DNA from 2 places in the Peribacillus sp. SIMBA_075 genome. Region 2 is predicted to be linked to the other one. Evidence: riboswitches for the same ligand, from Rfam matches in the RefSeq annotation. Region 2 holds a riboswitch; the other holds the start of a gene.
The links. A riboswitch is a leader RNA that binds a small molecule or an ion and turns the genes downstream of it on or off. The one in region 2 is predicted to bind cyclic di-GMP.
Positions count from the first base shown of each region.

Region 1: it holds a riboswitch for cyclic di-GMP, as region 2 does, so the genes downstream of both, SB775_RS03730 (anti-repressor SinI family protein) here and SB775_RS13985 (anti-repressor SinI family protein) in region 2, are expected to answer to the same signal.

Region 1 is NZ_JAWRYN010000003.1:74,050-89,397, reverse strand. Features, by position in the region: gene SB775_RS03790 (flagellar protein FlgN) at 1-85, shown strand, start outside; gene flgK (flagellar hook-associated protein FlgK) at 116-1,675, shown strand; gene flgL (flagellar hook-associated protein FlgL) at 1,691-2,569, shown strand; gene SB775_RS03775 (DUF6470 family protein) at 2,615-3,193, shown strand; gene fliW (flagellar assembly protein FliW) at 3,201-3,644, shown strand; gene csrA (carbon storage regulator CsrA) at 3,644-3,877, shown strand; gene SB775_RS03760 (flagellin N-terminal helical domain-containing protein) at 4,010-5,257, shown strand; gene flaG (flagellar protein FlaG) at 5,921-6,283, shown strand; gene SB775_RS03750 (flagellar hook-associated protein 2) at 6,298-7,809, shown strand; gene fliS (flagellar export chaperone FliS) at 7,834-8,235, shown strand; gene fliT (flagellar protein FliT) at 8,235-8,579, shown strand; gene hpf (ribosome hibernation-promoting factor, HPF/YfiA family) at 8,833-9,390, shown strand; cyclic di-GMP riboswitch class I at 10,054-10,138, shown strand; gene SB775_RS03730 (anti-repressor SinI family protein) at 10,170-10,310, shown strand; gene SB775_RS03725 (helix-turn-helix domain-containing protein) at 10,454-10,777, opposite strand; gene secA (preprotein translocase subunit SecA) at 11,198-13,711, shown strand; one part of gene prfB (peptide chain release factor 2) at 13,882-13,944, shown strand; one part of gene prfB (peptide chain release factor 2) at 13,946-14,980, shown strand; partial or broken gene SB775_RS03710 (YitT family protein) at 15,230-15,348, shown strand, end outside.
Region 2 is NZ_JAWRYN010000016.1:71,517-86,864, forward strand. Features, by position in the region: gene SB775_RS13945 (nucleotidyltransferase domain-containing protein) at 1-640, shown strand, start outside; gene SB775_RS13950 (hypothetical protein) at 1,832-1,957, shown strand; gene SB775_RS13955 (asparagine synthase-related protein) at 1,992-3,932, shown strand; gene SB775_RS13960 (paeninodin family lasso peptide) at 3,948-4,079, shown strand; gene SB775_RS13965 (HPr kinase/phosphorylase) at 4,220-5,161, shown strand; gene SB775_RS13970 (lasso peptide biosynthesis PqqD family chaperone) at 5,151-5,441, shown strand; gene SB775_RS13975 (lasso peptide biosynthesis B2 protein) at 5,480-5,962, shown strand; gene SB775_RS13980 (ABC transporter ATP-binding protein) at 6,222-8,021, shown strand; cyclic di-GMP riboswitch class I at 8,460-8,543, shown strand; gene SB775_RS13985 (anti-repressor SinI family protein) at 8,562-8,690, shown strand; gene purF (amidophosphoribosyltransferase) at 9,096-10,466, opposite strand; gene SB775_RS13995 (hypothetical protein) at 10,819-10,956, shown strand; gene SB775_RS14000 (YwzD family small protein) at 11,244-11,393, shown strand; gene SB775_RS14005 (VanZ family protein) at 11,390-11,875, shown strand; partial or broken gene SB775_RS14010 (LysR substrate-binding domain-containing protein) at 12,038-12,241, opposite strand; gene SB775_RS14015 (hypothetical protein) at 12,414-12,872, shown strand; gene tagU (polyisoprenyl-teichoic acid--peptidoglycan teichoic acid transferase TagU) at 13,336-14,265, opposite strand; gene SB775_RS14025 (hypothetical protein) at 14,420-15,208, shown strand; gene SB775_RS14030 (GntR family transcriptional regulator) at 15,212-15,348, shown strand, end outside.

The DNA.
Region 1 (15,348 bases), on a different contig from region 2:
GCCGCAGAATCAGAACTTGAATTATGGGGATTCGGTTAAAAAGCCGGTAAAAAGCGTCATGGCAATGTTTGATTCAAAAGCTTAAGAAACAGAAAAAAGATGGAGGTTTGAGCAAATGATTTCAACCTTTATGGGTCTTGAGACGGCAAAGCGCGGATTATCCACCTCTCAAGGAGCCTTGTACACGACAGGGAATAATGTGGCCAATGCCAATACATTAGGATATTCAAGGCAGCGGGTCAACCTGGTACAGACGTCTGGCTTTCCAACTGTCGGATTGAACAGCCCGCGCGTAGCTGGACAAATCGGGACAGGGGTGGCGGCAGAAACGGTTCAGCGGATCCGGGATAGTTTCCTGGACGCACAATTCAGGACACAAAGTAATAAAATCGGCTTTTATGGGGCCATGAGCGAATCATTGTCTAAAATGGAAGGGATCATGAATGAACCAACCGACAGCGGATTAGCTGCCACGATGGAGAAGTTCTGGAATTCGCTGCAAGGGCTGACGGCCAATACGGAAAACTCCGGGGCCCGTGAAGTCGTTGCCTCAACGGGCGTCATGGTCGCGGATACCCTTAACTACTACTACAAATCGCTAACGAGCGTTCAAACGGATATCGGTAATCAGATAAACGTCAAAGCGAACGAAATCAATACGCTCATTAGCAGTATTGATCAACTCAATCAACAAATCAGTAAAGTGGAGCCGCATGGATATATTCCAAATGACCTTTATGATAAACGTGATGTACTTGTAGACCAACTTTCGCAGCTTGTCAGCATAAAAGTGAATAACGTCATTCCGACGGATTACGGAAGATCCAGCGATGTAGCTGCAGGGCTATACAACATCGAATTGATGCAAGAAGACGGTTCGTCTTATGTGCCGCCTATCAATCTAGTAAGTGTTAACCAAACTGGGATGGTGGGAACTTCGAAAGTTGAAGTTAGCTATGATAAAACGACAGGTATGGTAGACGGAGTGAAGTTCGGTTCAAAAACAATGACGGATTACAAATTCTCGGGAGAACTATCCGGTTTGATCAACAATTTTGGTTATAAAAAGGATGATGGTACGATCGGGGGAGCGTATCCTGATATGCTAAAAAAACTGGATAATATGACGACGGCTTTTGTGAACGAGTTTAATGCCATCCACAAACAAGGATATGCGCTAGGTGATAGCGATGCTTCAACATTGGACTTCTTTGAAATAGAACCAGGTAAGAGCGCTGCCCAAAGCATCAAGGTGAATAGTGAAATCGTAAAGGATCCCTCGAAAATTGCCGCAGGCGCTAAAAGCGGAGGGGCATCCGGGGATAATGAAAATGCCAAACTCCTGGCTGACCTGAAGAAGAAAGCGTTTAGTGAGTACTCGACTAAAGACCAAAATTCAAAGGAATTGACGGGAAGTTTCGACACATATTATTCCGGAATCATCGGAAAACTGGGTGTGGATTCTCAAAGCGCCCAAAAGAACCTTTCCAATTCTGTCGTGCTTGCTACATCCGTTAACCAAAATAGAGACTCTGTCAGTTCTGTATCCTTGGATGAAGAGATGACCGATATGATCAGATTCCAGCAAGCATACAATGCTTCTGCAAGAATGATGACGATGATGGACGAAATGCTCGATAAAATCATAAACGGAATGGGCACTGTAGGCCGATAATGGGAGTGAACGAACATGCGGGTAACGCAATCGATGCTAACCAATAATATGTTAAGCAATTTAAGCAGCAATTACGAGAAGATGGCCAAGCTGCAAGAGCAGGTTTCCTCTCAAAAGAAATTCTCCAAACCATCCGATAACCCTGTCGCTGCCATGATGGGAATGGGGTACCGGACAAACCTCAATCAAATAGGGCAGTATCAGAGCAACATCGCCGAGGCGACAAATTGGATCGACAGCACGGATGATGCCATTTCTGAAGCTGTTTCCGCCATGCAGCGGATACGTGAGCTGACGGTTCAGGCCAGCAATGGTACGTATGAAGGCGAACAACTGAAAAATGTTGCTGAGGAAATAAAGCAATTAAAAGAACATCTCATAACTCTTGGCGACACACAGATAGGCGGTAAGTATATTTTCAACGGCCAGGATACAAATGTGAGACCGTCTTCCGTTAAAGATGGGAATGGGAATACGGTGTATGGCACAGGAGACATAAACCTTGAAGTGTTTTCCGGGATTTCCCTGAAAATCAATACGGACGGTTCGAAGATTTTTGGTGATGCGCTTGCCGCTGGGGGAAGCATTGACCAAACAATCGACGCACTTGAAAACGGTGGGGACGTGAGTGGCACGCTGGCAGGACTTGACGAAACGATAGATACTTTTTTAGGCATGCAAGCACAGGTTGGCGCAAGGCAGAATCGGATTGAGCTGATGACGGACCGCCTCAAACAGCAGGAGGTCTTTGCTACTGAAATCCTTTCGAAAAATGAGGATGTCGATATCGAAAAAGCAATCATGGATTTGACGACCCAGGAAAGTATCCATAGTGCTGCATTAAGTATCGGTGCAAAAATCATGCAACCGAGTTTATTGGATTTTCTTCGCTAAGCTATTCTTAAATGGATGGCTTTTTTCTCTTAAGGAGTGTTGATGATGCAGATTCCACAAATTAGATTGCAATCCACCTCAATGAAGATTGGATTGAATATAGAACAGCCTGTACAGCAAATCGAACAGAAGGCAGCGGACCAATCTATCGAACAGCCGCAAGCAATCCTGGAAATCCGAACGGCCCCAGGCAAGCTGACGATCGACCAGTCACAAGCCAGGGGAGATATGGATTTAAAAAGCCTTTCAAAGCGAGTGGAGGAATTTGCCCGGCAGGGATATCAAGATTGGCTGGCTGGTATGGCAAGACGTGCTCAGCAGGGGACGGAGCTAAGGCATATTGAAAAAGGCGGTAATGCACTCGCTGAACAGGCCAGGCGAAACAGCAAAGGGCCGGAGAAGCAATTCAATCTTGGGTGGATTCCCTCTCATTTCAGCATGAAGCTTGACTATCAGCCGGCCCAGGTGGAGATTGAAGCAACCGCTCAAAGACCGATCATTGATGCTCGAATCAATAGACCGAACCATACATACACACCAGGGAGTGCAGATGTGGAAATTCTACAAAAAAATGCGCTGGATATAGATTTCATCAATTTATTTCCGGATGAGATAGGTGAGTGAAACAATGATGATTCTACAAACAAAATTTCATGGCGAAATCGAATTAGTGGAAGAAGAGATTTATCGATTTGATAGCGGGATACCAGGATTTCTAGAAGAAAAACAGTTTTGTTTGCTAACTCTGGATGACACGCCCTTTTTCGTCCTGCAATCTGTAAAAACAAAAGAGGTTGCCTTCATTGTGACAAATCCTTTTGAAGTGTTTCGTGATTACGAAGTGGAGCTTCCGGATGAGGTATTATCTTCTTTACAAATAGAAACGGAACTGGAAGTCATTACTTTCGTCATATTAACGATTCAAGACCCTTTCAGTGAAACGACGGCGAATCTTCAGGCTCCCATCATCATAAATGCCTCTAAAAAAACGGGAAAGCAATTTATCATGAACGGCAGTGAATACCGTACAAAGCACAGATTGATTGAACCTCCAGCAGAACAGGGGGAGGAATGATGCTCGTATTGACCAGAAAGCTAAACGAAGCGATCATGATTGGCGATGATATCGAAATTACGATTTTGGCTGTTGAGGGAGAACAAATTAAACTGGGTATCAATGCTCCTAAAAGCGTCGATATCCATAGGAAGGAAATCTACCTGTCCATCCAGCAGGAAAATAGCGAAGCTTCTGAAATAAAAACCAATCTTCTGGAAAATATAAATGAGTATTTCAAGAAAAAACCTTGAAAACCCGCTAAATATGTTTCCAAGCAGGCCGATATTAAATATACAACGATGAGCAGTGAAATAGACTTAACCATTGCTTTCGTAAACAACCACATGGACGTGGGAACTTAAAACTCAAGGAGGAAACATAAAATGATTATCAATCACAATATCTCAGCTTTAAACACGCACCGTCAATTATCAAGTGCAACGAATGCACAATCTAAATCAATGGAGAAACTTGCATCAGGTATGCGTATCAACCGTGCAGGCGATGACGCTGCCGGTCTTGCAATCTCTGAAAAAATGCGTGGACAAATCCGCGGTTTGGACCAAGCTTCCCGTAACTCACAAGATGCTATCTCTTTGATTCAAACTGCAGAAGGTGCATTAAACGAAACGACTGATATTCTGCAACGTATGCGTGAGCTTGCTACACAAGCAGCAACAGACACCAATACTGGTACAGACCGTAATGAAATCCAAAAAGAAATCAATTCCCTAACATCTGAAATTAACCGTATCGCTAACACAACTGAGTTCAATAATCAAAAACTATTAAACGGCGACAAAGATGGAGCAGCAGTGGCAGGGAAACCAGCAGTTGCAGGAGAATATTCATTTGATTTTGGATCAATTTCCACCACTGTAGACGATACAATTGAAATTGGTGGTCAAACATTCACAGTTGTAGCTGCCGGGGATGAGGATCCAGCTACAGGTAAATTCAGTGATGCAGATACATTAAAAGCTGCCATCGAAGGTAATGCCGCACTTAAAGATAACTATTCTGTAGCTGTTGATGCTGGAACAGGAAAAATTACTTTAACTCAAAAAGCTGACAAAGAATCTTCTGCTGCCTTGACTGGTAACGGCGTTGGAACTGTAACAGAAGTTACTAAGGGTGCAGAAAAGGTCGACGCAGTTCCTGCTGACCCGGATAAGAGCCTTAAATTCCAAATTGGGGCTAATGAAAAACAAAGTTTGACTCTTGATATTGGAAATATGAGTGCAGAAGCTTTAGGTATATCTACTAAAGGAGCAGATAATGCAGGATTAGCAGTAACAGACGGAACTAATAACGAAACAACTGAGCAAGCATTAAATGTAGGAACCCATGCTAGTGCTGCTGCAGCAATTACAAAAATTAATGACGCAATTAATACAGTATCAGCAGAGCGTTCTAAACTAGGTGCAAACCAAAACCGTTTAGAGCACACTATCAACAATTTAGGTACTTCTTCTGAAAACCTGACTGCTGCTGAATCACGTATACGTGATACAGATATGGCAAAAACAATGATGGAGCAAACTAAAAACTCTATCTTGGCGCAAGCATCACAAGCAATGCTAGCTCAAGCTAACCAGCAACCGCAAGGCGTTCTTCAGTTACTTCGGTAATTGAATAGTTAGCTTAACAATAAAGGGTCTGACACATCGTGTCAGGCTCTTTTATTTGTACTGATTGAAGGGTGTAAGGAACACTGTGATGTAGAAAAAAAGAGATTACTGCCCCTTAAAAAGGAAGGGACCATTCGTTCATGTCACCAAGGAACCTTATGGCTATAATCCTAATAGAGTATGATGGCACTGCAAAATACACAGCTGAAGATGTCAGTAATGTGTATGGTGAAATGACTGTGAACACAGCTATCAATCACAAGCTGGATGGGATATATCAATTTTTAGTATGTTCGCTGATTATTTGAATAAAAAGGGAAGTCCTAAACAAGATTGTAGGTAAAGGGCTTTCTATCTAAATATTAGAACAAAGTTGATTGGAACGGAAGGTACGAGACTCCTGCGGGAGATACGTGTCAAAGGGAGACCCCGCAGGCGAAAAAGCGCCGAGGAGTCTCCCGGACCGCCCGCGGAAAGCGAGTGCCTGGAGTGGAAATCAACTAGACCCCAAATATTTTTCTGGAGTTTTTTTAGTAGAATCTCTTTTATAGCAAAGGATCATTAATGAGTATTTGCAGGTGCAACCAAAATCTATGAGTGACTAAAAATAAAACCTTAATTACCGATATAAAAAGTAAACAGATCAAATTGGGGGCTATTTAGATGCTGGAGAGTTTGTCCACGAATATTCTTTCCTCACAGCTTAGAACAGCAATCTCAGACGGAATTAGTTCATATTATCAACGTGAAATGAATACGCTTGCCTATTCAGAACAAAGTGTGGAATCTATTAATGAGCCTGCTAAAGAAAAGGTGAATGAAGTAGTGGAAAGTTTGAACACCTTCCTGGATCCAACACAAACGGCCATCCATTTTGAGTATCATGAGGAGCTGAATGAGTATTATGTCAAGGTTGTGGATGACGTTACGGATGGGACGATCAGGGAGATCCCTCCTAAGAAGTTACTGGATTTCTATGCGGCAATGACAGAGTTTGTCGGGATTATGGTGGATGAAAAAATATAGGCGGGTGATTGATTGTGGTAAGAATCAGTGGTTTTGCGAGTGGAATGGACATTGATGAATTAGTTAAGAGTATGATGCAGGCGGAACGGGTGCCTTTGGATAAATTAACACAGAAAAAGCAGTATTCCGAGTGGCAGCGGGATGATTACCGCTCGATAAATACATCTTTATCAGAATTGGATAGACTCATTCGTGATGGGGTTGGGAAGCAGTCTTCCTTTATTAAAAAGAAAATATCGGTATCGAATCCAGATGCAGTATCGGTGAGAAATGTGGGATCGACCAGTGATTTTACTGGAAATATCAAGGTGAATGGGCTTGCCAAAGCAGCAACCATGACCAGTACAGATAAATCAGCAGTTACTGATTCCAAAAAGAAACTATCGGAATTGGGTATCACGACTCCTCAAGATATTACGATACTGGCTATAAATAAAGATGGCGGTTTTGATACGAAAGTAAAAGATGGAGTAACAATGGACAAACCGTATACGCTTACTCTTAATGAAAACGATACGCTAGAGAGTGTTATTAATAAAATTAATGCTAACTCGGGAGTGACTCTATTTTTTGATGAAACCTCCCAGAAGTTTTCCATCACTGCTAAAAATACCGGAGATGTAAATGATCGCCCTGAAATTGAATTAGGGGGTAGCGGAGATTTTTTTGCTGTGTTAAAAATGAGCAGTAATAATGAAGGGGCTGGCGGCGCAAAAGGGGAAAATGCATCGATTACTTATAATGGACTGGACATTTCCCGGCCTTCGAATACGTTTCAAATCAATGGAGTGGAAATAACGGTTAAGCAGAAAACGACGGATACCATCACATTCTCTTCAACGGCTGATGTGGATTCCATCTTGGATACAATCACTCAGTTTGTGAATAAATACAATGAAACCATTAAAAAGGTTCAGGATAAAACAGGTGAAGCGAAATATCGCTCCTTTACCCCGCTTACTACTGAGCAAAAGAAGGCAATGACAGAAGATGAAGTGAAGATGTGGGATGAGAAAGCGAAGAGCGGAACGTTAAAAAGTGACTCAACACTAAAAAGTCTCCTAACTACGATGAGAACGTCCCTATACACCTCGGTGGATGGAATTTCAGGAAAAAACAATCTCAGCAGTTTGGGTATCACTACGACCAAGAACTATTTGGAGGGCGGTAAATTAACGATTGATGAGGACAAGCTCCGGGCAGCCATTAGTGAAGATCCCAATGCGATTTATGATATGTTCATGGCCAATGGAACGGAGAAAAGCGATAAAGGCCTCGCGCGCCGGTTACGGGATGATATAGAATCATCCATGAAAGTGATTACTGAAAAGGCCGGAAAGGCCGGATATGTTAATAACAATTTTACAATTGGAAAATTGGTTGATGGGTTGGATAAGAGAATATCAACATTTGAAGCAAAGTTAATGAAATTGGAATCGCGCTACTACAATCAGTTCACGGCCATGGAAAAAGTGATTCAAAAGGCAAACAGCCAAAGTTCATCGTTAGCTTCTTATTTTAGTTAAGGCAAGTCGGAAAGGAAGATAAATATGGCGATAAATAATCCATATCAATCATATCAACAAAGTTCAGTCAATACAGCATCCCCGGGAGAGCTTACATTAATGCTTTATAATGGCTGCATAAAGTTCATCATGCTTGGGAAAAAAGCAATTGAAGAGGGAAATATCGAAGTGAAAAATACCAACATCATAAAGGCGCAAAACATTGTCCATGAATTGATGGTGACGCTGAATATGGATGTCGAAGTGTCCAAGGAAATGATGAGTCTGTATGATTTCATGAACCGACGTCTGATAGAGGCGAATATGAAAAATGATGTTGCAGCCTTGGAAGAGGTCGAGGGACTCGTTACTGACTTCCGTAATACCTGGAAGGAAGTTATTCAGATGAACCGGAAAAAACAGTTTACACAAAGCGGTCAAGTGTAATGACCATTCAAACCTTTCATGATTTGACTGTTGAATTACTTGCCGTTTTGGAAGATCGGACGATTGCAGAACGTGAAGATAAAATAGAAAGGTTCACACAGCTGATTGACCAGCGGGATGAACTTCTTTCTCAAATCAAACCGCCTTTTACTGGTGAAGAGCAACAGCTTGGCCGTGCAACAATGTTACTTAACGAACAGGTCGATCGCATGCTTTATCTCCAAAAGCTGGAGATAAAGCGGGACATCCAGGAAATAAATAAGAAGAAAAAATCATCTAATAAATACACGAACCCCTATGAAAGTCTATCAATCGATGGCATGTTCTACGATAAAAGAAATTGATTACCCAGCCGTTTGGATTCCAAACGGTTTTTATGTTAAATATTTTTAAATTTTCTGTAAATAATTTAGGCTTAATTTTTTCTTTATTGCTAGGCATTTGATATAATGAAGCTAGGGCAGACATCAACCCTTTCCAAAACCTTCCGACAATTGCTTCATAATTTCGACATATTTCATGATGTGTTTCTAAAGGGAACCGGAGGGGTATTGTAGAATCTAACTGTATAGTCTTAATTTAAGGAGGACTCACTTTATGAATTACAACGTACGCGGTGAAAACATTGAGGTAACTCCAGCAATTCGAGAATACGTCGAAAAGAAAATTGGCAAGTTAGAACGATATTTTAACAATACACCAGATGCAAATGTGTTAGTGAATTTGAAAGTGAACAATAATACATCCAAAGTCGAAGTGACGATCCCTATGCAGAATTTGGTTCTTCGCGCTGAAGAGGAAAATGCGGATATGTACGCTGCCATTGACTTAATCAATGATAAGCTTGAACGCCAAATTCGTAAACATAAAACGAAGGTCAATCGTAAGTTCCGGAACAACCTATCTACGACTCCTGAGGCATTCGCCTTCAATACGGAAGTTGACGAAGTGGTGGATGAATTCGAAGAGGATACTGATATTGAAGTGGTCCGCAATAAGCGCTTTGATTTGAAGCCGATGGACAGTGAAGAAGCCATTTTACAAATGAATATGCTTGGTCACAGTTTCTTCGTATATACGAATGCGGATACTAACACAACGAACGTGGTGTACCGACGTAAAGATGGACGCTACGGATTAATTGAACCTAGTTAAATATATTAATCTTAGATCGAAAGCACAACCCAGCCTCTGGGTTGTGCTTTTTTATACATTTTGGTAGTTTCCCATTAGCCGATGATTATTTCATTACTATTTTACTAAAGTTAAATGGATATAATCAAAAGGTATAAAAAATGACTGTAATTAACGAACAATTCTTGTTCTTTAACGAGATAGATGATTATTTTTACCTATTCAAACACCACCAACTTTTGTACTATGCTCAAGTTGTTAATTCTTTAAAGAGAACGAGTAGTTTCTTAATAAAAAACATTTGATAAAGGTGCAGAGGGGGGCGTTTTTTATATCGAAACAATTGCCATAAATACCATAGGGCTTCCTTTAGCAGTGCCGAATATGGAAAGTGGCTTTGCCCGATCTGCGGTGAGGACTTAACTGTGCAAAAAATTGGTTGCACCTAAAGAGAGAATTAATACGCCCCATCGATGGTTAATGAAGGCAGTATCCCCCATTTTATAAAAAAGCGAATATGAATAGGACTTTGATAATGATTGAATTAATATTAAATATTCCTAATATTGTAATATTTTGTCGGATAAAAGGTTTGCTTTTAGATGGATTACCGACATAAAATAGCAATATATGGAGTGTGTATCCGTTATAATATGTTTAAAAGTAATGTATTCGGTAATAGTAACACGACAAAGGCAAACTTATTGGAAGATTAGGGCGCAAAGGCACAGGTCTAAGGTTTAGCGACTACGATGGCTGGTCTGCCTGAAATACAAAGAGTATTTTAGGAGGTAGAAGAGGTGGCTAATGTGGAAATAGATCAAGAATGGGTAAAGTTGATTTCAGAAGCAAGGAGCTTGGGTTTCAAAAAAGAGGAAATTAGTGCTTTTTTTGAACGGGAAAGCCTTGAGGTTACATTAGAGGAGAACGATGGAAGTTGAGTACTGAAAAGGAGCGAGAACATCCCTATAAACAGTGGTTCAATTCATTAGCTGTTTATAGGGTTGTTCTTCCATGAGATTCTAGCAAGTCTGGTTCATTCAAGCTGTATTCTTCCGGATTATGTAGGTAGATTATTAAACTACTATTCTTCTTTATCTTTCCTCCATTTATTAAACTCGATGAATTCCCTGAATTGTTGTTTTGATACACCCGAATTCATAGCCTCCTCAACGATTTTCATCCAGTCAGTGTCCAAGTTTTCCTTATTTGGTGCATCGTAAAGAAGGGCATCAACAGGAATGTTAAGCACGGCGGAGATTTTTTCAAGAAATTGAATAGAAGGATTCGTTTGTAAGTTTCGCTCGAGCGAACTTAAGTAAGACTTTGCCACCCCCGCTTTATCGGCGAGTTCAGTCATGGACATTTTCTTTTCTTCTCGCAGTTTTTTTACACGTTTACCAATCATCAATACCACCTCGAAACATGTTCTATTTATCTTCTGCTTATAAGTTTGAGTAGCCCACATTAAATCATTCAAAGCATGGAGCCTGTAAGGTTTGATTACCTTGACATGCTATCGCTAGAGAAGGACACAGATCTAGTGATGGAAGGTTATGGATAGTTCTCAGTTGCATTTGGAATAGTGGGGAGTTTGCAATATATTTTTTATACTTCCTTTTATTTTAACAGTTTTACTCTTCATTTATCCATTGTTTTTCGCAAGAATTGTATTCAGGTCTATACCAGGTAAGTGACATGAAGTTGTACCTCTAGGGTAGAAGTGGTAAAATTAAGCGTGGATTGTAATAATAGAAGGTGTGTTTCTTCTTACTTATATGAATTTTGTTATTGAACGATCATTACCATAATAGAGGAGCGTTATTGAATGCTTAATATATTAAATAAAGTTTTTGATCCGAATAAGCGGGAAATAAAGCGTTTGGAAAAAATCGCTGATCAGGTCGAAGCGCTGGCTGATAAGACGGCTGCGTTATCGGATGAACAGCTGCGTGCCAAAACGGGTGAGTTTAAAGAGCGTTATCAAAACGGGGAAACAGTGGATGATCTGCTAGTTGAGGCTTTTGCGGTTGCGCGTGAAGGGGCAAAGCGTGCTCTGGGCTTATATCCTTACCGTGTTCAAATCATGGGTGGGGCATCGCTTCATGATGGAAATATCTCCGAGATGAAAACGGGGGAAGGTAAAACATTAACCTCCACCATGCCGGTTTATTTAAACGCGCTTACTGGTAAAGGTGTACATGTCGTTACTGTCAACGAATATCTGGCACACCGTGATGCCACTGAGATGGGTGTATTGTATGATTTCCTTGGCTTGACCGTCGGATTGAATTTGAACAGTCATTCTAAAGAAGAAAAACAAGAGGCGTACAATGCTGACATTACGTATAGCACGAATAATGAGCTAGGTTTTGATTACCTACGTGACAATATGGTGTTATATAAAGAACAAATGGTACAGCGCCCATTGCACTTTGCTGTCATTGATGAAGTCGATTCGATTTTGATCGATGAGGCGAGAACGCCTTTGATCATTTCCGGTTCCGCACAAAAATCGGCCCAGCTTTATATTCAAGCCAATGCGTTTGTGAGAACGTTACAAAAAGATACGGATTACACGTATGATGAAAAGACAAAAGGTGTTCAGCTGACCGAAGATGGGATGAACCGAGCTGAAAAAGCGTTTAACATCGATAATTTGTTCGATATTAGTCACGTTACTTTGAATCATCATATTAATCAGGCGTTGAAGGCGCATGTTTCCATGCATTTGGATGTGGATTATGTGGTCCAGGAAGGTGAGATTGTCATCGTTGACCAATTCACTGGCCGTTTGATGAAGGGCCGCCGTTACAGTGAAGGTCTCCACCAGGCGATTGAAGCGAAAGAAGGCCTTGAGATTCAAAATGAAAGCATGACTCTTGCGACGATTACGTTCCAGAACTATTTCAGGATGTACGAAAAACTTTCCGGTATGACTGGTACAGCCAAAACTGAAGAAGAGGAATTCCGCAATATCTATAATATGAATGTCATCGCGATCCCGACAAACAGGAATATCGTTAGGGATGACCGGGCAGATCTTATATACGCGTCAACTGATGGAAAATTCAAGGCTGTCGTGGAAGACATCGCCGAACGTTATACAAAGGGTCAGCCTGTGCTTGTCGGTACGGTTGCCATCGAAACATCTGAAGTCATTTCTGCCTATTTATCTAAAAAAGGGATCCCTCACGATGTTTTGAATGCAAAGAACCATGAACGTGAAGCGGAAATCATTGCGAATGCAGGTAATCAAGGCTCAGTCACGATCGCTACCAACATGGCAGGACGTGGTACGGATATCAAGCTTGGTGAAGGTGTCAAGGAGCTTGGTGGACTTGCTGTCATCGGTACGGAGCGCCATGAGAGCAGGCGTATAGATAACCAGTTGCGTGGTCGTTCCGGCCGTCAAGGAGACCCAGGGGTCACTCAATTCTATTTATCAATGGAAGATGAATTGATGCGCCGCTTCGGTTCGGATAACATGAAAAGCATGATGGCACGTCTTGGTATGGATGATTCCCAGCCAATTCAAAGTAAAATGGTGACCAGGGCCGTTGAATCCGCACAGAAACGGGTCGAAGGCAATAACTTCGATTCACGTAAGCAGTTACTGCAATATGATGATGTTCTCCGTCAACAACGGGAAATTATTTATAAGCAGCGTTTCGATGTAATGGAAAGTGAGAACCTACGTGAAATCGTCGAAAAGATGATTACTGCATCCATCCAGCGCAATGTTGCCGCATTTGCACCAATGGGCGATGAGGAAGGCTGGAATTTACAAGGTCTAGTCGATTACCTGAATGGTAACCTATTCAATGAAGGCTCAATCACTGTAAATGATTTAGATGGAAAAGATGAATTGGAATTGGTTGAATTCATTTTAGCAAAAGTGAAAGAAGGCTATGACCAAAAAGAAGAAGAGCTATCCGAAGAACAAATGCGTGAGTTCGAAAAAGTAATCGTTCTTCGTGCAGTCGATAGTAAGTGGATGGACCATATTGATGCAATGGAGCAATTGCGCCAAGGGATCCACCTTCGTGCTTATGGCCAGATCGATCCGTTACGTGAATATCAATCTGAAGGTTTCGCAATGTTTGAAGCCATGATTGCTTCTATGGAAGATGAAGTCGCTAAATATATCATGAAGGCTGAAATCCGCAACAATTTAGAGCGGAAGGAAGTCATAAAAGGACAAGCGGTCAACCCGAAGGAAGAAGACGGGGGAAAAGTGAAAAAGGCCCCTGCCCGTAAAAAGGAAGACGTTGGCCGGAATGCGTTATGTCCATGCGGCAGCGGTAAAAAATATAAGAATTGCCATGGTAATTTAGGCTAAAGTTAGGTGTATAATGATTATGAGACGGTAAAGTTTAACGCTTGCCGCCTCTTTTCATGTTTAGTTTGCATAAAGCAATATATTTGCATATAGTTTGAAGAGGTTAATTTGTAATGAAGCGAATCCCTCTACAGGGATTTTTTTTAACATACTTAATGAGGTGAAGAGAAATGGAATTGGCAGAAATTAGAAATGAACTCGAACGGACAGCGCAACGATTAACGGACTTTAGGGGGTCTCTTTGACTTAGATGAAAAAGAGGCACGAATCGCACAGCTTGAAAATGAGATGACACATCCTGATTTTTGGAATGATCAGCAAAAAGCACAGACTGTCATCAATGAAACGAATGCTTTGAAAGAACAAGTGAATCAATTGTCCGACCTTAATGAATCATATGAAAATCTGGATTTGACATATGAACTAGTGAAAGAAGAGAATGATGAAGAACTTTTGGCTGAGCTGGAAGAAGAAATCACGATTCTTTCACAAAAGATGAATGACTTTGAACTTCAACTTTTACTAAGTGAAGAATATGATTCGAAAAATGCCATTCTTGAACTTCATCCAGGTGCAGGCGGAACGGAGTCCCAGGATTGGGGTTCCATGCTACTTCGTATGTATACAAGATGGGGTGAAAAAAGAGGCTTTAAAGTGGAAACCCTTGATTACCTTCCAGGTGATGAAGCTGGAATCAAAAGTGTCACTTTAATTTTCAAAGGCCATAACGCCTATGGCTATTTGAAAGCGGAAAAGGGCGTGCACCGTCTAGTCCGTATTTCTCCTTTCGATTCATCGGGACGGCGCCATACTTCATTCGTTTCGTGTGAAGTTATGCCGGAATTCGATGAGACGATCAATATAGAAATACGCACGGAAGATTTGAAAGTCGACACGTACCGGGCAAGTGGTGCAGGTGGTCAGCATATCAATACAACTGACTCGGCAGTCCGGATCACCCATTTACCTACAAATACTGTGGTAACGTGCCAAAACGAGAGATCGCAAATCAAAAACAAGGCCCAAGCCATGAATATGCTGAAAGCCAAATTGTATCAACGTGAAATCGAACAGCAACAAGCGGATTTGGATGAAATCCGGGGTGAGCAAAAGGAAATTGGCTGGGGAAGCCAAATTCGTTCTTATGTTTTCCACCCGTATTCCATGGTTAAAGATCACCGTACTAGTGCGGAGACCGGAAACTTGGGAGCTGTCATGGATGGGGACATTGATATGTTCATTGATGCGTACTTACGTTCAAAATTATAAGATATTAAGTCGGACCTTTTCGCGGTCCGGCTTTTTTATGGTTTCTTATGAATGAAAGATCCTTGAATGACCTATTAAACACGTCCTCTGGCTGACATTAACAGGATATGAAAAGGGATGTTCTGCTTCGTTCGGACAATACTATATATAGAGGAAAAGAAACCGGGAGGCGAAGCATCCTTTAATGCAAAAGTTAATGGAGTATTGATGGGTGATTGTTGGTTCGGCCATAATTGCCATGACCGGGGTGGTGTTACAGGGATATCGGGATATAGCGGCTATACGGATGATACTCGTCCTATATATTGATGTGCGTAATAGACCAGTCGGAATTCACTAAATTGAAACAAATGGTGAAACAAGTTGAC
Region 2 (15,348 bases):
CTTTCACCCAAAAAAGAAAATCCAACTTGAAATTCATTGGAGGTTAGAACCCCTTCCATCTAAAGAACCACCTTTTACAGAATTATGGGGACGGAGAAGGGTAAGTTCTGCTACAAACTATCCTGTTTATGTTTTAGGAAAAGAGGATTTGTTCTTATATCTTGTGTCACATGGTGCTCGACACGGATGGTTTCGTCTTCGTTGGTTGATAGATATCGACCATATGATAAGAAGGGGAGTAGATTTTAATAGAGTTGAAATACTTTTGAGGAAATACCAAAGCCTTAATATAGCAGGCCAGGCACTTATTTTAACTTCTGAGCTATTAAACACTCCACTCAATGACAAGATGAAAGTATTAGTAACAGGTAATCGTTCAAAAAAATTATCCCAAATGGCACTATCTTTTATAAATGAAATGAAGCCTTTAAATATTATCATGTCGACTAATTATTATAGGCGCTACCTTTTTTCATTAAAGTCATCAAATTCGAGGAAAATTTTACGTATTATTTTATTATTTTATCCAAGCTCTGCGGATGCGAAGACTTTGGAGTTGCCTAAACCTCTTCATTTCCTATATTTTCCATTGCGTCCATTACTATGGGCCTGGAGAAAAATAAGAAAACATAAAGTATGAGGATAGAATCCGAAAAATGGTGGGGAAAACCTTGTAAAATACTTATTTAATTTCATAAAAACACCCATCTTTTTAGTAGGACTGTGGGTGCTTTTTTTGCCGATTTTAAGATTAGAGAAGTCAATAAGTCGCGCTATATCAAAAAAATATATAAAAATTCTCCAAATTGTCAACCAGTTTAATTTTGGCCCCCCCGGTATTTAGGAACTTATGGGTGAAATTGGAGAAGGACAACAGTACCTCGAGCACTTGTGTTTCAAATACTCTAAAAAATTGACATTATGTACGGAAAAAACTAATAAAGTGCATACTTTCATAGGCATTAATTTAGATTAAGGGTATGAGCAAACTGATATCTTTCTAATACCTCTTTTTCAACCTCCTCCAGCCGGAATTTTAAGTAGATTCCTCTCGGTTCTAATAGTTTAGTACTTTGGAGGAATGCACTCGAAGAAGGATAGTGGAAAGTTTGATAATGTAAGTGGGGAATTAAGGATATAACAAACTTTGATTCACAATCCAATGGTAGGAACGATTCATCGTGACTTTCTAAAAATGTGTTTAAAGTGTTTATTTTTTTCGAATGAAACTTTTCTTCCCTATTCGCGTCCCATCTGCTGTTTTAGATTTCTATGCATATTCTTCATATGTAATGATACTCCAGTTAAAGGTGTTTGAAATCAGTGCTGGTATAAAAAAAAGATTAAGGAAACAGTAATGATCAGGAGAAAAAGTATGAAGTGTAAATTCCATACTATCAAAAAATAAGCTAATTAGATAATTTCTTCAATATTATAAAAAAGTATATCAGTACATTAACATTAAAAAACAAATGGAATAATTATCCTTATTATTTGTAATATTGATTTATATAATTTATTGACATAGGCATAAATAGGTGGTATTTTTAGCTTATATAATTCGTTATAAAGAACGTATTGTTCGTAAAAAAAGTACTGCTACAGTGTTTATTTATACCGTAGTGAAAAACGCTCATCAGGAGATTTTTGAACATAAATAAGTAAAGAATTAAGTTTGTTAATATCTGAATTTTCGGATTCATTATTTATATGAATTGAAAATTAGGGTTTATTAACATTTTATATAATGTATCTCTATTAAAATAAATATAAATAACTAAGACTCATAGATATAAGTCAAAGGTAGTTGATAAAGAAAGGAGGAATATTTATGCCTCTATTACAAATGAAAGAAATATGGACACCTTTAAAATTAGTTGGGGTGAAATTTTTTAAATCAGATGATAGAAGTGTTTTCATCAAAGTTTTTAACCAACATAGAAGAAAGATAATGTGATTAATTTACATAACAAAACAAGCAGGGGGAAAACATGAGTGCTATTGCCGGTATTTATCATTTTAATGAGGAGTCTATAAATCTTCAACAATGCCATAATTTGATGTCGGCTTTACAAAAGTACCCTGCTGATTCGATCCAGATGTGGCATTCTGAAAAGATTTTCCTTGGTTGTCATGCTCAATGGATCACGCCGGAATCTGTTGGAGAGCAGCTCCCATTTTATGATTTTGAAAGGCAGTGTACCATCACTGCTGATGCAATTATAGATAATCGTGATGAGTTATTTCAGAGGTTACAAGTTAAGCCATCTGCTCAAAAGGGCATGACGGATAGTGAACTAATTCTCCTTTCCTACTATAAGTGGGGGGAAGATGCGCCCAAATTTTTAGTAGGGGATTTTGCTTTTGTCATTTGGGACGAAAAGAAACAGAAGTTGTTTGGGGCAAGGGATTTTTCAGGGAGCAGAACTCTTTATTATCACCAAAACTATCAGAAATTTGCATTTTGCACGACTATGGATCCACTTTTGTCATTACCTTTTATTGAAAAAAAGTTGAATGAGCAGTGGCTTGCTGAGTATTTGGCAGTATCGGGAATGGTTGATGCAGTAGATTCTTCAATAACGCCGTATACAACCATAAATCAGATACCCCCATCCCATAGCTTAACAATAGAGAATAATAGGATAACGTTAAAACGATATTCCTATTTAACTCAGGGGGATAAGTTAAAACTTAAATCTAATGAAGATTACATAGAAGCATTTCAAAGTGTCTTCCAGGAGGCTGTTACATCTAGATTAAGGACACATCGGAAAGTTGGTGCCCAGTTAAGTGGTGGGTTGGATTCTGGGGCTGTTGTTGGCTTTGCTGTGAATAAATTGCAGCGGAAAAGCACTGCACTACATACATATAGTTATATTCCTCCCGAAGATTTCAAAGATTTTACGCCTAAATATTTTTTTGCGGATGAGCGGCCTTTCATCAAATCGACGGTAGGACATGTTGGTGGCATTATTGATCATTATTGTGACTTTAAGGGGAAAGATTCCTATTCCGAAATGGAAGACTTTCTTGACATCATGGAGATGCCATATAAGTTTTTTGAAAATTCTTTCTGGTTGAAAGGGATGTTTGAAAAAGCGAATGAGGATGACGTAGGTGTTTTGCTTAATGGGGATAGAGGGAACTTTTCAATCTCCTGGGGGTTCCCCTTAGAGTATTACTCGCTCCTATTAAAAAGATTAAAATGGGTTCGACTTTACCAAGAGTTGGACCATCATAGGAGAAATGTTGGCGGATCTAGATTGCGAAAGATGAAAGCTATTGCTAGAATCGGCTTTCCAATAATTGAGCGGATTTTTCCGGAAGGCGCGCCATATAAAATTCCTTCCTTAATCGCTCCACGATTTGCAGAAGAAATAGGCGTGTATGACAAATTTAAAGAATTCGGAATCGATGAAACAGGCTGGTATTCGAATTCTGATATTTTTAATGAAAGAAAAAAGCATTTTGAAGATATCTTTCAATGGAATGCAGGGAATACGCTTTCCACAAAGCTCTCCTTACGATACAAGTTGTGGAAGCGAGATCCGACGAATGATATCCGTGTTATTCGCTTTTGTTTATCACTTCCGGAAAGCCAATATGTACAAGATGGCATGGATCGTGCCCTGATTAGAAATGCTACAGTGAATTTCTTACCCGATAAGGTAAGGCTGAACCAACGGCACAGGGGTGTGCAAGGAGTTGATTGGATACACCGTATGCTTCCTAAATGGGGTGAATTCATAGAGGAGATAGAGCAGCTTAGCAAAGATGATAAAGCTCTGGAATTCCTGGATGGTCAAGCGATCAAGAATGCATTAGTTACGATAAAAAAAGGAACGGGACCAGAACTTGCTACAAATCCTGAACATAAGTTCCTCATGCGAAGTTTAATCGTGTATCGGTTTTTAAAACAATTTAATTAAAAGGAGGTGAATACAATGAAAAAGGAATGGAAAAAACCTGAATTAGAAATTCTTGATGTTAATCAAACGATGCTTGGAACTGATGGAGAATATACAGATGCTGCTTTCCCATCACATACTCCTAAAGGTGATATAACTTTTAGTTAACCTTTTTTTTGCGCAACAAAGTCTGTTAGGATTCCCCTAAGCCCCTATTCCAGTTAATAGGGGTATGACTTCAATAACAAAGTATTAAGCATTAGGACCTGCTAATGAAGAGACGTTATTTAATGTTCGGGGGTATTTATATGATCGAGGTCAAAAAAAAGACGGTTTATGAAGCGTATGGTTTAACAATTTCAAGTGAAATACCTTTGCCTGAATTGCTTCCTATTAATGTAGAGGATGATAAAACGGATATTGTTATCGAAAAAGCTGATTTACATACATTATGGTCTGAGCATTCAGTTCCTGATGATGATTTTGTCATTAAGAAAGACTGGATCATGTTCCATGTTTCCAAGACGGCCATTTTCTTGATCCAAAGCGGAAATAGAATAGAATTTTCCCCAATTGATGCGGCACAAGAAGATGAGATTCGTCTGTATATCCTCGGAACATGCATGGGAGCAATATTGATGCAAAGAAAAATCCTCCCTATACATGGAAGTGCGGTAGCCATAGATGGAAAGGCATATGCGATTGTTGGTGATTCTGGTGCTGGGAAATCCACTCTTGCTTCAGCCTTCTTAAAAAGGGGCTATAAGCTCATGAGTGATGATGTCATACCAGTAACTCTTAATCATGAGAATATACCAATTGTAACACCTTCATATCCTCAACAAAAGTTATGGCTGGAAAGCTTAAATCATTTTGAAATGGATTCAAATAACTATCAGCCACTCATTGTTAGAGAAGATAAATTCGCTGTTCCTGTTCAAAGTCAGTTTTTTTCTGAACCACTCCCGCTTGCTGGTGTATTTGAATTGATCAAGGGAGAAGATTCAGAGATAGATATTAAGCCTATACAATCTCTTCAAAGGTTTTATAAATTGTATCATCATACATACCGTAATTTTTTTATCCAAAAGTCTGGATTGATGGACTGGCATTTTAATACTTCTGCTAGAATGATCAAGAAAATTGAGTTTTTTCAAATAAGCCGACCAACAAATCGTTTTACAGCACCAGACTTATCGGAAATAATTTTACATGTATTAAAAGGGGAGGAAATGGTTCATGAATATTAATCAACTTGATACGAAAACTCTATATAGCCAAAGTCCAGGAAACATAGTAAGTGATATGGATGGGGAAAAAGTGATGTTAAGCGTTTCTAACGGAAAATATTATAATTTAGGTGAGCTGGGCGGAGAAATATGGGAGTTAGTGAAGGAACCCATCTCAATTCAAGAGTTAGTTATAACATTACAGTCACAATATAATGTCGATCCAGCCGATTGTATGTCACATGTCACTGACTTTTTAAATCAATTGTTAGAACAAGGCTTAGTTAGTATCAAATCCTAGTAATGAATCTTTATCTTTAGGCTCTAGGAGGCTAAAAAATGAATATCATAAAGAAAGCTCAGACTTTTCTTCGATTGGATTTTAAGACAAAGTTGCTGTTTATCGAAGCTTTTTTACATTTAGGCAAGGCCCGTTATCTTAAAAGCCTTTCATTTTCAAAAGTTGCGCCAACACTTGGTGAGCAGATGAAAGAGTCTTCATATGACTTGAATGCAGCCAATAAAGAGACATTAGCAAATGTATCGAGGGCTATAAATATTATGAGCCGCTATACCATATGGGAAAGCCAATGTCTTGTTAAAGCTATTGCAGGTATGAAAATGCTGGAGAAACGAAAGATTGATAGTACGCTCTATTTAGGTACAGCTAAAGATGAGAATGGAGGGCTCATTGCACATGCTTGGCTACGCAGTGGACCTTTTTATATAACTGGTTTTGAAGTGATGGATAGGTTCACTGTTGTTTCTAAGTTCTCTAAAAAGAACAATTCTGGGAAGCTGAAGGAACAAGAATCTGGTTAATAATCTGATATTAGGAAGTTTATAATACCCCAGATGTTGAGTATCAATAATGAATATAAGCAGATCCATGAGCCCACGCTTCACCACCCCCACACATACTCATTTATATCTTCATCTTCAATGTGAATTAATAATCTTAGAAAAGTGGATACCCAATACCTTTCCTTCCATTTTCGCTCTTTACCACAAAACAATATGGTGCCACCGGGTAACATGGAGGAAAACGATTAAATAGGGCCTGCGAATGGAGGACATGATTATGAAGCATCTCTTACTTTTTACCAAACGAATACATGATTATTCGGGGAAAGTTCTATATATCAATCTTATTTGTATGATTTTAATAGGTTTTTTAGAAGGTGTAGGAATTTTCTTATTGATCCCATTGATTGGATTGACCGGTGTAATGGATATAAAAACGGATGAAGTTCCTTTCTTAAGCTGGGTTAATGAATTATTCTTAGGAATCCCGGAAACGCTCAGTCTTATATTGATACTTGGAGTTTACGTGATATTAATGGTAGGACAAAGTGTATTTAAGCGGAATCAAACAATCCTGGGAGTGAAAATCCAACAGGGTTTTGTTAGAAAGTTAAGGGATGAGGCGTATGGCAGTCTGCTGCAAGTGAATTGGGGATTTTACCTAAAAAAGAGGAAAACCGATATTATCAACATCATGACTAATGAAACCTTCAATGTGAGTGCAGGGATAAATTTATTTTTACAGTTCATAGCCTCCCTTATATTTACTTTCATTCAAATCGGTATAGCCTTTTATTTATCTGTTCCAATGACGAGCTTTATAATAGCCTTTGGGTTCATCCTTATTTTTTCGTCCCGGAAATTTGTGAAAAAGTCTCAGTCTATAGGAAAGGAAACCTTTCAGTTAACACAAACATATTTAGCCGGTATGACAGATCACCTTAACGGAATGAAAGATATCAAAAGTAATTCACTAGAGGAATCTCATTTGAATTGGTTTCTTTCTTTAAGTGAGAGAATGGAAAAAAACAGAATCAAGTTAACGACGTTAAATACAACTTCCCAAATGATCTTCAAAATCGTATCTTCACTTTTAATTGCCATTTTTGTGTTTTTTTCGATAAAGATGTTCATGGCCCAGCCAGCACAATTAATGCTGATCATGGTTATTTTCTCAAGGTTATGGCCAAGGTTCACTAGCATTCAGTCTAATTTAGAGCAAATAGGATCTACGCTTCCATCTTTTAAAGCATTGTCGGATTTACAAAACGAATGTAGAGTTGCGAGAGAGTTATATGAATCCGATTATAAAAATATCAAGCCTATTGAAATTAAACGAGGGTTAGATTGTCGTAATGTGTATTTTAGTTATGATCAAAGTGAGAGTATGTATGCCCTTAAAAATATAAACGTACACATTCCCTCTAACCGGATGACGGCTATTGTAGGGCGATCGGGTGCCGGAAAAAGCACCTTAATAGATATTTTAATGGGGTTGAATCAACCTAATAGGGGTGAAGTCAGAATAGATGATACTCCCCTTACTAATGACCGCTTATTATCGTTGCGGAGGTCCATAAGTTATATTCCACAGGATCCATTTCTCTTTAATGCAACAATAAGGGAAAATTTGCTGATCATTGACCCTGATGCAAGTGATGAATCCATATGGGAGTCTTTGGAATTTGCTGCAGCCGCGGATTTTGTCAGAAAGCTTCCTCAAGGCTTGGATACACTCATAGGTGATCGAGGTGTCCGCCTGTCAGGAGGAGAAAGGCAGCGTCTAGTACTGGCCAGAGCGATTCTGCGCAAACCAGCCATCCTTGTTTTGGATGAAGCAACAAGTGCACTGGATACCGAGAACGAAGCAAAGATTCAATCCGCTATTGAAAGATTAAAAGGAAAAATGACCATCATTGTAATAGCTCATCGATTATCGACGATTCGCAATGCCGATCAAGTGTTGGTCATGGATCAGGGAGAAATTATTCAGGTCGGTGAATATAACCAATTAGCGAGTGAAAAAAGAGGGATGTTTAGCAATCTATTAGGGATCCAAATGGAATCAAGTGTGTAAACTCTAAAATATATAATAAACAGTCAGGTTACAGCCATATTATGGTTTGTAATGCTGGCTTTTTTTCTTAGGGAAAATTAATTAAAACTGAATCATTATTACTAGTAAAGCCAATTGACATGAAATATTATTTCGCTATAGCAAATATGAGTTAATTATAGGATTATATCTCTATTTTTTAAAATAAAAGTGTTTAAAGAAAGCGCATTTTACCTGAGTTATATATTGTAATGTCACTTTTTGATGAATGATGTGGAAAAATGACATAAAAAAACGAATAATATTATGAGCAATTGTTAAGATTTTAAGTATAATTAACATTAATAATATAGTATTAAAGTAGGGGAATTTTTTTTGAGGGCATGATGGTTGAGCGTCATGGAAACAGAGAATCAAAAAGTCTTTTTCAATAGATTTATTAAAAATGAAAGAATATATTCTTGAGAAAAGCAAACCTATTGAAAAGTAGGGACGCAAAATTACAGGTCTAAGGCTAAATGCTATGGCGGCTGAGTTACCACAAATGGGGCGGGATTTGTCATGAAAGCAAAAAATGAATTAGAAGAATGGGTTTATTTAATTTTAGAGGCTAAAAATTTAGGATTATCCATTGAAGATGTGCGGGAGTTCATCTTAGGTAATAGAGATAAAAAGTTCATAATGGGTTAATAAATATTTACTTTATGGAAGACTGATATTCAGTCTTTTTTTTGTGGACTTTTTTACCAAAAACATATGAAAGGGTATCCTGAACAATGAATCATGGACACAATAATAAAATCAACTTAAATGAGAGGGATTTTTATTATGGATGGACCTGCAAATATTATGAAGGGAATCATATGGGGAACCTTATTCAGTCTGCCCTTGTGGTTGTCATTTTTCGGTTGGATCAAAATTATAATGAACTTATAAGATAAGAAATTAAAGACTCGGAATAAAAAGATACACTCATTGGTGATCGAGGAGGTCGGCTGTCAGGAGGAGAAATACAGCGTGGGTTTAATATTAGGAAAATGGGGTTTTAGGCATCACACAAATACAGTTGTTTTTGTGTGGTGCCTGCCATATCCTTCAAATATCAGTTGGGTAAGCCCCACTAAAACAGGCTATACAGCGACTGCTAGTTTCTCCAAGATCTACATCTACTGCCTCTAATAACCCTTCGGTGCTTAAAAAGGCTAATGAATCTGCCCCGATAACCTGTCCCATCGCTCGTTCGTGTTCGTGTTTGTTGGCAAATAGTTCTTCCTTAGTTGGCATATCCACTCCATAAAAACAAGGGTTTCTAACCATAGGTGAACTAATTCTTACATGGACTTCTTTGGCACCTGCTTGCCGAATCAATTGGACAATGCGCTTGCTTGTCGTTCCCCTGACAATCGAATCATCGACTAATACCACCCTTTTTCCTTCCAAGATTTCTTGCACAGCGCTTAATTTCAGTCGAACAGCTAAGTCGCGCAATTCTTGCGTGGGCTCAATGAATGAACGACCAGCATAAGGGTTTTTAATAATCCCCATTTCATATGGAATTCCTGATTGTTGGGAGAAACCAATGGCGGCAGGGACGCTTGATTCGGGAACTGCAACGACAACATCAGCCTGTGTCGGATGTTCTTTTGCCAGAATTTGACCTAATTCCTTTCGGATTGCTAAGACACTTCTTCCTTGAATGACGCTATCTGGACGGGCAAAATAGACAAATTCAAAGGAGCAAAGGGAAACCTTACCTTTTTCCGCAAATCTTCCAGTTTGAATTCCATTTTCATCTATAAGAAGCCATTCACCCGGTTCAACTTCCCGCCAGAACTTAGCATCAACCGCATTTAAAGCGCATGTTTCTGAGGAGGCGATGATTGATTCGCCAATTTTCCCAAGGCTAAGCGGACGTAACCCATGACGATCCAAGGCAATTAGCATTTGTTTTTCAGTCATTATAATCAAGGCAAATGAACCGTCGATACGTTTAAGCATATCAGGTGCGCTTTCTGCGAAATGCTTTTTACTTGAACGAGCTATTAAGTGGGCAATAATTTCAGTATCGGTTGTTGTTTGAAATATGCTTCCCTGCTGTTGTAACACATCCCGTTCTATCCTTGCATTTACGAGGTTGCCATTATGAGCAACAGCCAAGTCCCCCTCGCTATATTTAAAAACGAGGGGCTGTGCGTTTTGCAGTAAACTTTCACCAGAAGTTGAATATCGTACATGACCAATGGCCATATTTCCGCTTAACCCATCAAGGATGTCCCGTGAAAATACTTGGGTAACTAATCCCATTCCCCTGTGATTCCTGAATGATTTCCCATCACTAGCCACAATTCCTGCACTCTCCTGACCACGGTGTTGAAGTGAATGAAGTCCGTAATAAGTTAATTCGGCTGCTTTGGGGTGATTAAACACTCCAAATACCCCGCATTTCTCCTGCATTTCTGCATCCATTTTTCTCTTCCTCTCGTTGATATCCTTTTTGTTATTTTTGGCAAAGGGTGAATTTCTATCCTTTTTATTTACTAATAGGTAAATAGGTATGGTTTAAACAAATTGCAGCCCAAAAAACAGTTCTATGAACAGGTAGGGATAATTGCTTTGCATTAAGAATAAATACATAGGAATAAAAGACTTGTTGGTAGAATTGAATATATTAATTAAGGTACTTTGTATGATAAACTATATAGTGAATAATACCTAAATGTTTTCGGTTATATGCCGATATAACTATAAAGATCAAGCAAAGGGACTTCGCGGAAGGCGATGTCAGATAGCTGCCATCAAAATAAAAGGAGATTATTTGATGACAAAACACAAATTCATTACGTTCGAGGAAGTTTATGAAAAAAAACAGAGAAGCAAGAAAATTTTTATTGGGACTTATATTACCATTACTTTAGTATTGATTTCATTGATGACTTATTTAATGGGGCAATCATAGTGGGTATCGAAGGGGCTGAGGAATCACCCCTTTTTTTGTTTTTTCATTTGGATCTTACACCAAATGAACTGCATGTATTCAACTGCTGATTTTAATATTCCGTCAGTTATGAACTTTTTGTGATCATTTCTTTTATTATTCTTTAAAAATTCAGATTTTACCTTTTTGTAGATTAATTCCGCTTGCCAATCACCACTTTATATGTGATTATCAAATAAAAAGAGCTATATTCCTTATTTTTGAAAAAAAGGATTAGGACAACAGTATGAAATGGTGGCTCAATGATATTGGAGTGGAACATTCGAATGGATTTTTTTGATATTTTAAAAGACACTTTTGCCAAAGGAGAGTCTGGGCAGGATGTTACGGTAAATGAACTTGTGGACGAGATTAAGGAGAAATTAAGCGGGATCATGGAAGAACCTGATAGTATATGATCCGTAGATACTACGTCCCGGGTTTGCTCGTTTTATGGGCGATGGTCATCTTCTTTTTTTCCTCGCAAACGTATGAGGAGCAAAGCATTTCCCCTTTATTGACGCAGTTCAATACGCCGTATTGGTATGATAGATTAAGCGGCATTTCATTCATGTATGGTGGCGTTGAAGTGAGTGCCCAAACAGCAGGGGTGAATGGTTTTCTGGAGTTTTTCCTTCGGAAGGGTGCCCATCTTTTTATCTTTTTTGTGTTTGGATTATTGACATATGGTGTTTGGCGCCGTTTTGTGAAGAATCCTGTTCTTTCGTTTCCAGGCGCTTTTTTATGCATCCTTTTTTATGCAAGTGCTGACGAGCTGCATCAAAAACTAACGGGTGGCCGAACTCCCTTGTGGCAGGATGTCATGCTGGACACGTTTGGCGGTTTGCTGGGAATTTTCTTTTTTCTTTTCTTTTATCGATGGAGAAGTCCTAGAATCTGAGAGCTCCTTTCACATAAACTACTAACAATATGCTTTTCTTTTGGAGTGTCGGCACAGGAAAAAGTGAATGAAAACAAGTAAAAGCAGTGGATTTCGCAAGTGAAATCGCACTGCTTTTAGTGTTTTTTAGGATGGAAATCTTTTAATTCCATAAGTCGATGGCTATACAGATTCCAATGTTAACTCAATAAATTTTTCAACCGCTGGGGATTGCCATTTTTTCGGCTTGACGAGTAGATGTGAGTAAATCGGCTCAAATCTTTCATTATGTTCAATAATATTTAAGGATCCCTTTTCAATCTCGTTTTTTACCGTGATGTAAGGCAATACGGAAAAGCCTAAACCACTCATTACAGCTTGTTTTATTAACATGCCGAAGTTTGAGGGATTGCGACTGCATAAAGGGGATACAACAATTATTTAATAAACTAGCATGCGGTACCTCAAAAGAGAATGGCTTTGTCTAATAACATGCTTCTTTTTTATCGTTTTCCCCTATATATATAAATGAATGATAACCTGTGAGGGTGATTGATGAGTGAGGAGACAGAATAAGGTTCCACTGGGAGCATTGGCGATTATTTTCCTGGCATTGGCTGCAGTGGCTTGGATCATTTTTCTTTGGCCGAGCGGCTCAAAAAGCGTGGTGGAAGATTTTTATGAGTATGAAAGCGAAGCGGAGTTCGGGAAGTCCTGGGATCTGTTAAGTTCTGAAATGAAGCTGCGGTTTCCGAATCGGGCAGATTATGTGCAAAACCGCTCCCATGTGTTTTTACAGCATATGGATGTGGAGACCTTTCAGTATGATGTAGGCCGTGTTAAGAAAGTGAAGAACTGGAGTCTGGATAAGGATGGAAGGGTGCATAAAACGGCCTTTAAAATTCCAGTTACACAGGTCTTCAATTCTCGTTTTGGGGTGTTCACATTGGAACAGGATTGCTATGTCGTTAAAGAAAAAGGCGAATGGCGTTTGTTATGGAATTATCAGTTTGAATAGATTCCTCTCCTTTTTCAGGCACAAGTTCGTTTTAGTGAAAAGGGAGAGGCGATGCTCTCGTATAATGATCCAATAGGTCTACTTATCATGAAACATATTTCATTCTTGAGCGATCACTGATGGCTTTCAGAATAAACATTTTGTCCTGTGTGCTTAGCATAGCCCAGCTGCCTGCTTTGATTTTCAATTAAATCCACTCCTTTTGTTTAGGATTATTTATTATGGTTGATGAATGATGGTTGATGGAATTCCGGGTCCAAAGAATAATAGTGTCAAGTGATGAAAGGGGCAAGGGGAAATGTAAGTATCAGCTCATATTAGATTATACCGTTTTTTCATGCCTAATAAACAACAAAAATTCCAACAAATCTCTACAATTGGTGTTCGTTTTTTGTCAGATTATTGGACGGTGAAAATGAAAAAGCTGTCGGGATGCAGGCCCGGACAGCTTTTTCATTTTTTCTTATTTGATGGATAATTGTTCTTTTAATTCGGATTGAACCTTTTCTTTTTCCTCATCCGACACAATATAGTAGTAGATTCCGTCGATTTTCGTTCCTTTGCCATTTATGGATGATTGGGTAATGCTTTTGCTAGCGTCCCTATAGTTCTTTTGAATGTCCATCATGTCATCAAACGTCAAATTCGTCTGGATATTATTGCCTAGTGCGTCGAAGACATCATTGTATTTCGTCAGAGAGGAAACACTCGCACCCTCCCTGATGACAGCCTCGATGATGGAACGTTGCCTGGACTGGCGGCCAAAATCACCATTAGGATCATCATGCCTCATTCGTGAATAGGCTAAGGCTTCTTTCCCATTAAGAGTATGCGAACCTTTCGCAAAATGAATGCCATCGGAGGTGAAGTCCAAATCGTTTTGAACAGTCACTCCGCCGACTGCGTCAACGATATCCTTAAATCCTTCCATATTGATCTTCATATAATAGTCGATCGGGATATCGAGGAAGTTCTCAACAGTATCCATGGACATCTTTGCGCCGCCGAAGGCAAACGCATGGTTGATTTTATCCTGTGTACCATGACCGACGATCTCGGTCCGTGTATCACGCGGAATGCTTAGCATTTTGACTGACTTCTTTTGTGGATTGACCGTCAATACGATCATTGTATCTGAACGGCCTTTGTCGCCATCACGTTCATCGACACCGAGCATGAGCATCGAGAAGGGCTCCTGATCCGATAGTGCCAGGTCTTTTGTACGTTTATCCGTGTTACGGTCTATGGGTGTATGCATTGAGTCAACGGTTTTAGTTAGAGCATTCCATAAGGAGTAGGCAAACGCTCCCCCTGCTAATATGAAAAGTAGGACAATTATACCGACTACCTTCAGCCATGTCCGTTTCTTTTTCGTCTTTTTTTCATGTCTCATATCTTACTTCCTTCCTCTTATAGTAACCACTTCATCTATTATATTTAAATTTACTATAAAAGAATAGTATATTTTGTTATTTTATAATACTTTTGACATATATCAGTGTAACCGTGTACTATGTAACTAGAACAATAATGAAGGGGTTGGGAAGTTGAATTCGTTTAAAGGTTTAATGAAAAAGGAGTGGCTGATCGGGAAATCCACACTTCTCTGGCTATTGGTTGCACAGGTTGGCTTAGTGTTTATTGCTTTATTAGCATCCAGGTATTTGGAAGTTGCAGGTCTTTTTTATGTGTGCACATGGATAATCATGTTCTTACAACCATTTATTATGTTCTCTTTGATTTTTGGATGTTTGAATTATGAGGGGAAGACGCAGTTGTGGATTCATAATCCTCAGTCTGCGGCGATGCTGCTTGGAAGTAAATTATTGTCAAGTGTGCTGTTTCAGGTGGTTTCAATTTTATTTGCCTGCTGTTTAGTATTTGTGGCTATTAGGGTTCCGACCAGTTATTTTCAGCAAGACTTTCAGGTGGAAAGTTTTTCGGGATTAGTAGGCTTGTTACAGATAGGCGGGGTTATGACGGCGGTCAGTATTGTCATTGCCGTGCTAATGATGTTTTTATGGGTAGTGTATCATGCACTCGCAAGGATTCAGCTTATTAAAAATATTCGTTGGCTGATTGTGTCGCTTCTGTTTATAGGAATGGTTTTGGTGAAAAATTGGGTTGGAAATACCGAGATATATATGAAACTGGATGATTTATGGGCTGTACCTGCTTTTAACGGTTCGTCGTTTAGCTTGTCTCAAGCCAAGTTGGAGTTTTATCTAGAAGGTAGAGGGAATATTTCGCTTTTGACAAGCGGGTTGGATGTTATCGCATTAGTGATATTGTTCCTCGCTTCATGTTGGCTCTTGGACCGAAAGATTGAGGTGTAAAGGATGTCAGAGGATTTTCATGCTTCAAAGCCGATTTATTTACAGGTTGCCGATCGAATTTGTTATTCAATTGTACGGGGTGAGGTAAAGAGTGGGGATAAGCTGCCATCGGTCCGCGAAATGGCAGTCGAGATGGGTGT